2 regions of the Cryptosporangium arvum DSM 44712 genome follow, and region 1 is predicted to be linked to the other one. Evidence: riboswitches for the same ligand, from Rfam matches in the RefSeq annotation. Region 1 holds a riboswitch; the other holds the start of a gene.
What was found. Region 1 has a riboswitch for cobalamin ahead of CRYAR_RS06770 (putative cobaltochelatase). Riboswitches for the same ligand answer to the same signal wherever they lie in the genome.
Positions count from the first base shown of each region.

Region 2: it holds a riboswitch for cobalamin, as region 1 does, so the genes downstream of both, metE (5-methyltetrahydropteroyltriglutamate--homocysteine S-methyltransferase) here and CRYAR_RS06770 (putative cobaltochelatase) in region 1, are expected to answer to the same signal.

Region 1 covers NZ_KK073874.1:1,471,670-1,474,983, reverse strand. Annotated here, with positions in the region: gene CRYAR_RS06770 (putative cobaltochelatase) at 1-1,875, opposite strand, end outside; cobalamin riboswitch at 1,972-2,098, opposite strand; gene CRYAR_RS06765 (phosphoribosyltransferase) at 2,168-2,836, opposite strand; partial or broken gene CRYAR_RS50610 (LuxR C-terminal-related transcriptional regulator) at 2,878-3,314, opposite strand, start outside.
Region 2 covers NZ_KK073874.1:3,956,123-3,959,436, reverse strand. Annotated here, with positions in the region: gene CRYAR_RS17650 (response regulator transcription factor) at 1-602, shown strand, start outside; gene CRYAR_RS43240 (sensor histidine kinase) at 1-3, shown strand, start outside; gene CRYAR_RS47360 (hypothetical protein) at 612-821, opposite strand; gene CRYAR_RS17645 (HAD family hydrolase) at 900-1,562, shown strand; cobalamin riboswitch at 1,768-1,997, shown strand; gene metE (5-methyltetrahydropteroyltriglutamate--homocysteine S-methyltransferase) at 2,107-3,314, shown strand, end outside.

The DNA of each region.
Region 1 (3,314 bases):
ACGTCGTCGCTCGATCTTCAGGACCTCGGCCGACTTGACGAGCCCCTGGGCGAGCGGGGTCCGGCCGCCGGTCGGAAGCTCCTCGAGGCGGCGCGCGGCCACTTCGACGCTGCCGGTGGGCGGTAGCGCGAGCGTCGCGGTGTCCCGCCGGAACGTCACCAGGCCGACGGTGTCGCGACGCTGGTAGGCGTCGAGCAGTAACGACAGCACCGCGCCCTTGACCGCGGCCATCCGCTGCCGCGCGGCCATCGAACCGGACGCGTCGACGCAGAACAGGATCGTGTTGCTCTCCCGACCGCGGCGGACGGCGGCGCGCAGGTCCTGCTTCTCGAGCCGGAGGCCGGCGGTGCGTCCGCGGGCTTTCTGGTGCGGCGCCGCCGCCAGCAACGTCGCGATCAGGTGGACGTCGGTCACCGGGCCGTCGGTGCGGGTGGAGCGCACCACGCGGCCGCGGCGGGCCTCGGCCTGCGAGCGGCGGCCGGAGGCGTCGGACTGGGAGCGCCCGATGCCGGGCACGGTGAGCAGCTTGGTGCGGTACGGGTTGGTGGCGCGGACCGCGGCTTGTTCGGCGGCGGCGAGCCGGCGCGGCCGATCGTCGGTGTCGTCGTCGGCGGCCCGGTCGGCCGGGGCTTGCGGTCCGGACGGAGGCGGGCCGTCGTGCGGTGCGCTCGGGGCCGCGTCGGGCTGACGCCGGTCGGGGCCGCCCTGGTTCGCGTCGGCCTCGGTCGCGTCGCTGTCGGTCGCGTCGCCGTCGGCTTGACCACCGTGGTCCGGGTCGTCGTCGTCCGGGCCGCCGTCGTCCGGGCCGCCGGGGTCGTCCGGCCCGCGGCCCGGGTCGTCGTCGGGGTCGTCGTCCGGGTCGTTGTCGGCGGCTTCCTGCAGGGCCTTGTCGAGCTGGTCCTGGTCGAGGCCGGGAGCGTCGAACGGGTTGCGCCGGCGGCGGTGCGGCAGGGCCAGCTCGGCGGCGCTCCGGATGTCGTCGTCGGTGACGTGGTCACGCGCGTGCCAGGCGGCCAGCGCGACGGCCGTCCGCGCGGTGACGAGGTCGGCCCGGAGCCCGTCCACGTCGAAGGCGGCGCACACCGCACTGATCCGGCGCAGGGCGGCGTCGCTCAGCACGACGTCGGCCAGCCGGGCGCGCGCCTCGACGATGTGGCCCGCCAGTTCCGCGTCGTGCTCGGCCCACCGGGCCGCGAAGCCCTCCGGGTCGGCCTCGTAGGCCAGCCGGCGGCGCACGACCTCGGCCCGTTCCGCGGGGTCGCGGCTGGCGGTGACCTCCACCGTGAGCCCGAACCGGTCGAGCAACTGCGGGCGGAGCTCGCCCTCCTCCGGGTTCATCGTGCCGACCAGCAGGAACCGGGCCGCGTGCCGCACCGAGACGCCGTCGCGCTCGACGTACGCGCGGCCCATGCCGGCCGCGTCGAGCAGCGTGTCGACCAGGTGGTCGGCGAGCAGGTTGACCTCGTCGACGTAGAGCACGCCCCGGTGCGCGGCCGCGAGCAGCCCGGGCTGGTAGGCCCGCACGCCTTCGGTGAGCGCCCGCTCGAGGTCGAGCGCACCCACCAGCCGGTCCTCGGTGGCACCCACCGGCAACTCCACCAGCCGGGCGGGCCGGCTCTCGGCGGTCACGTCGGCGTGGGGGCCATCCGGGCACTGGGGGTCCGGAGAGGCGGGGTCGCAGGCGAAGCGGCAGCCGGCCACCACCGTGACCGGTGGGAGCAGGGCGTGCAGCGCCCGGACCACCGTCGACTTCGCGGTGCCCTTCTCGCCCCGGGCGAGCACACCGCCGATTGCCGGCGAAACGGCGTTGAGCGTCAACGCCAAGCGCAGGTCGTCCAGCCCGACGACCGCGGAGAACGGATAGGGCGGAGTCACCCGCCGATCACGCACGAGGGCATGCCAGGATCCTTCCCGCGGGTGTCCGCGCCCGCGTGTGCGATGGCCTGCGAGCAGGCTCGCAGGGAGCGGACGCAGTGTCCTGGCTCCCGGATCGAAGCGTGTCCTCGGCCTTCCAGCCGTTACCGGCCGTGACCGTTGAGTGAGGTCGGCTCCCCGGTGACAGTGGCGGGACCGCGCCGGATTCTCACCGGTCTTCCTGCCCTCCGCTCGCGGTAACTCTGACTCACCACGCGCCCGCCGTCAAAGGCGCGAGACGTGCGTCACCGCCTCAGAGCCGCAGCGACGCGGACTCACGCCGGGCCGCGGCCAGCTCCGCTTCCACCTCCTCGTCGGTGAGCTGCGGGAACGAACGGTAGTGGTACCCGACGGCCCGGAACTCCGGCGGCGCGGCGACGCACACCACCGCGTCGGCCTCGGCGCCGAGCATCGCCACCGCCTGCGGCGCGCACACCGGTGCCGCGAACACCAGGTGGCCGGGCCGCAGCACGCGCAGTGACCGCAGCGCGGCCCGCGCGGTGGCCCCGGTCGCGAGCCCGTCGTCCACCACGACCACGGTGCGCCCCGTCACCACCGGCGCCGGCCGTCCGTCGCGGTACCGCTCGGTGCGACGCACCGCCTCGGCGCGCTCGCGCTCCACGTCGGGCTCGAGTTCCTCCAGCGTGAGGCCCACCTGACCGAGCAGTCCCCGGTCGAAGAGCGCCGGCCCGTCCACGGTGACCGCCCCGACGGCCAGCTCGCGGTGCCACGGCACCCCGATCTTCCGCGCGACGACGACGTCCAACTCGCCGTGGACCGCGGCGGCCACGGTGCGTGCGATCGGAACACCACCGCGCGGCAGCCCCAGCACGAGTGGCACCTCGTGCTCCTTGAGATGGTCGGCCACGGCGACCGCCAGCGCACGGCCCGCCTCGGCCCGATCAGCGAAGTAGTCCGACATATGACACCTCCGGATACCGGTGATTACCCGGCTTCCCCAGGTCACACGCCTCCGAGACCACGTTCCCGAGCCAGGAGCAACGCCTCCGCCCGGCTTGGCACCCCGAGCTTCGTCAGCATGTTGGCGACGTGGTTCCGCACGGTTTTCGGACTCAGGACCAGCCGCCGCGAGATCGTCGTGTTGTCGTACCCCCGGGCCACCAGGTCGAGCACCTCGCGCTCACGGTCGGTGAGTTCGGGGAACGGCACCGGCCCGGCGGTGCGGGCGCCGGACAGGTAGCTGATCGCCCGCGCGGCGACCTGCGGACCGAGAATGACCTCGCCGTTCGCGACCGCCCGAACGGCCCGCTCGACCTCGGCCGGCGTCGCTCCTTTGAGCAGGTAGCCACGAGCACCGGCGCGGACCGACGCGACGACCGACTCGTCGTCCTCGAGCATCGTGACGACGAGGACACGCAGGTCGGGCCACCGCCGGATCA
Region 2 (3,314 bases), 2.5 Mb from region 1:
TGAAGATCTTGCTCGCCGAGGACGTGACGATGGTGCGCGGGGCGCTCACCGCGCTCCTCGGGCTCGAGGCGGACATGACCGTCGTCGGCGAGGTCGGCCGCGGTGACGAGATCGTGCCGACGGCCCTCCGCACCCGGCCCGACGTCGCGATCATCGACATCGATCTGCCGGTACTCGACGGGTTGTCGGCCGCGCGGGAGATGCACGCGCGACTGCCCAGTTGCCGAACGTTGATCCTCACCGGCCTGGACCGCCCCGGAACGCTGCGCCGGGCACTGTCCCTGTCCGTGTCGGGTTTCCTGCTCAAGGACTCCCCGTACGAGCGCCTGGTCCAGGCGGTTCGTGAGGTCGCCTCCGGCCGGCGGGTCGTCGACCCCCAACTGGCCCTCACCGCCTGGGACATCGGGGAAAATCCCCTCTCCGCCCGGGAGATCCAGGTTCTGCGTCTGGCCGCCGGTGGAGCGGAGCCGCAGGAGATCGCCGCGACGATTCACGTGTCCCTCGGCACCGTGCGGAACTACCTCACGAAGGTCGTCATGAAGCTCAACGCGCGCAATCGCATCGACGCCATCCGTATCGCCAAGGACGCGGGGTGGATCTGAGTTGACGGCTCAGCGGACGTAGGCAGGCAGTTCCGGGCCGGAGCGGGTCCGGCGGTCCCAGCCGGTGAGCTCGGACGGCAGCGGGAACCCCACGCCCATCCAGCCGAGTGCGTCCAGGTGCCGGCCAGCAGCAGAGATGGGTGGTCTCGTCGTCGGACGGGCCCACCGCACGGACCGCGAGTGCCCCTGCTCCAGTCGCTCGTAGTCGTTGGCCGACATCCGGCCCGTCGCCGGATTCGCGGGTGCGATGCTGCTGGTGGGACGCGTGACGACCGTCGGACCGGGTAGAGACACTGTATGGCCGACACCGCGATCTTCGACGTCGACGGAACCCTGGTGGACACCAACTACCAGCACGCTCTGGCGTGGTTCCGTGCCTTCCGCCGTTTCGGCATCACCCATCCGCTGTGGCGCATCCACCGCGGGATCGGGATGGGCGGAGACATGTTCGTGCCCGAGGTCGGGGGCCGGGACATCGAGGAAGCGCACGGCGACGACCTGCGCAAAGCGTGGGCGGAGGAGTTCGACCGGCTCATCGACGAGATCCAGCCGTTCGAGGGTGCCCACGATCTGCTGGCCGAGGTCAAGGAACGCGGCTTCCGACTGGTCCTGGCCAGCTCCGGCCGGACCGACCACGTCGACCGGTTTCTCGACCTCATCGACGGGAAGTCCCTGGCCGACGCCTGGACCACCTCCGACGACGTGGCGAAGAGCAAGCCCGAGCCCGACCTCATAGCGACGGCCCTGGCCAAGGTCGAGGGAGCCAGCGCGGTCATGGTCGGGGACTCGATCTTCGACGCGCAAGCGGCCGCCAAGCTCCAGATCCCCACTCTCGGGGTCCGTACCGGCGGTTTCTCGGTCGGGGAACTGCAGGAGGCCGGTGTCCTCCAGGTCTTCGACTCGCTGGTCGCCTTCCGCCAGGCCCTCGACGGCACCCCGCTGGCTCGCGCCAGCCGCTGAGCGACTCCGCCGCACACCGCGACCGCGATCGGCGCGTCGGTGAGCGCCACCCGCCCAGGCGAGCCACGGCCGGCGACCACAGGCGCCCATCGCCCGCCGTGACGCGTGAGTCGTTGGTCCCGGAAGTCGATCGCTTCCCCGGCGGTGCCCGGCGCCCGGCCGTGAGCAACGCCCCTGCGACGGTCTCCGGGCCCGTGCGGCGTCTACGATGGAGCGCAGTGCTGGTTCGCCCCGTCAGCCAGACGGGGCGTCGTAAGAGGGAACCCGGTGGGAATCCGGGACTGCCCCGCAGCGGTGAGTGGGAACGACCGCCGTCAATCAAGCACTGGGCCGGCCACGGCCTGGGAAGCGACGGCCAGTAGGAACGCCCGTCCGGCTCCGGCCGGTCGGAAACAGCCCACGAGTCCGAAGACCTGCCCGCACCGCGCACGCGACCCGTGTGCGCCGCCGACGACCCCGAGGGAGGGTCAGGGCGGGGTCGGCGGCTGCGCTGTGCCCTCCCCTGCCTTCCTTCGGTCCATCGGATCTTCGAGGGAAGGACCTCATGAGTAATTTCGGACGAAGCACCGTCCTCGGCTATCCCCGCATCGGCCCCCACCGCGAGCTGAAGAAAGCGGTCGAGGGCTACTGGGCGGGCCGGATCACCGAAGCCGACCTGCACGCCCTCGCGGCTGAGCTGCGCGCCGACGTGTGGCGCACCCTTCGCGAGGCGGGGCTGGAGGCGATCCCGTCCAACACGTTCTCCTACTACGACCACGTGCTCGACACCGCGGTCGCCGTCGGAGCGGTTCCGGAGCGGTTCCGCCGTCTCGGGCTGTCCGACCTGGACACCTACTTCGCGATGGCCCGCGGTGTGGACGCCGAGCCCGCGCTCGAGCTGACCAAGTGGTTCGCCACGAACTACCACTACCTCGTGCCGGAGATCGGCCCGGACACCGTCTTCGCGGCCGACCCCGCGAAAGCCCTGGCCGAGCTGGCGGAAGCACCCGGGACCCGGCCGGTGCTCATCGGCCCGGCGACGTTCCTCCTGCTGGCCAAGGCCGCCGACGGTGCGCCGGAGGGCTTCCGGCCGTTCGACCGTCTCGACGACCTGGTCGAGGTCCATGCGCAGATCCTGGGCGCGCTGGCCGACGCCGGCGCCGAGTGGGTACAGCTCGACGAGCCCGCCTACGACGCCGACCGCACCCCCGCGGAGATCGACGCGCTCCGCGCCGCCTACGCCCGGCTCGTCGCGCTCGAGCACCGGCCGAAGATCTTCGTCGCCACGTACTTCGGCGCGCTCGACGACGCCCTGCCGGCGCTGCTGGAGACCCGGGTCGACGCGCTGGGCCTCGACCTGGTCAACGGGGCCCGGGATCTGGACCGGCTCGCCGGCACCGGCACGGTCAGCGGCACGACGATCGTCGCCGGGCTCGTCGACGGCCACAACGTCTGGCGCGCCGACCTCGGCGCGGCGGCCGCGCGCTACGCCACGCTGAGCGGCCTGGCCGAGGACGTCGCGGTCTCCACCTCGTGCTCGCTGCTCCACGTGCCGGTCGACCTGGCCGCCGAGACCGACCTCGACCCGGCGCTGGTGGAGCGTCTCGCGTTCGCCCGGCAGAAGGTCGACGAGATCGTCGCTCTCAGCAAGGTCCTGGACGACGGCGTCGGCGGCCTCCCCGCCTCTCCCGGCGAGGCACCCGAGGCATGGCGGGACCAGACCGTCCGCGCCCGCCTGGACGCGCTGCGCCCGGAGCACTCGCGCCGGGGTGC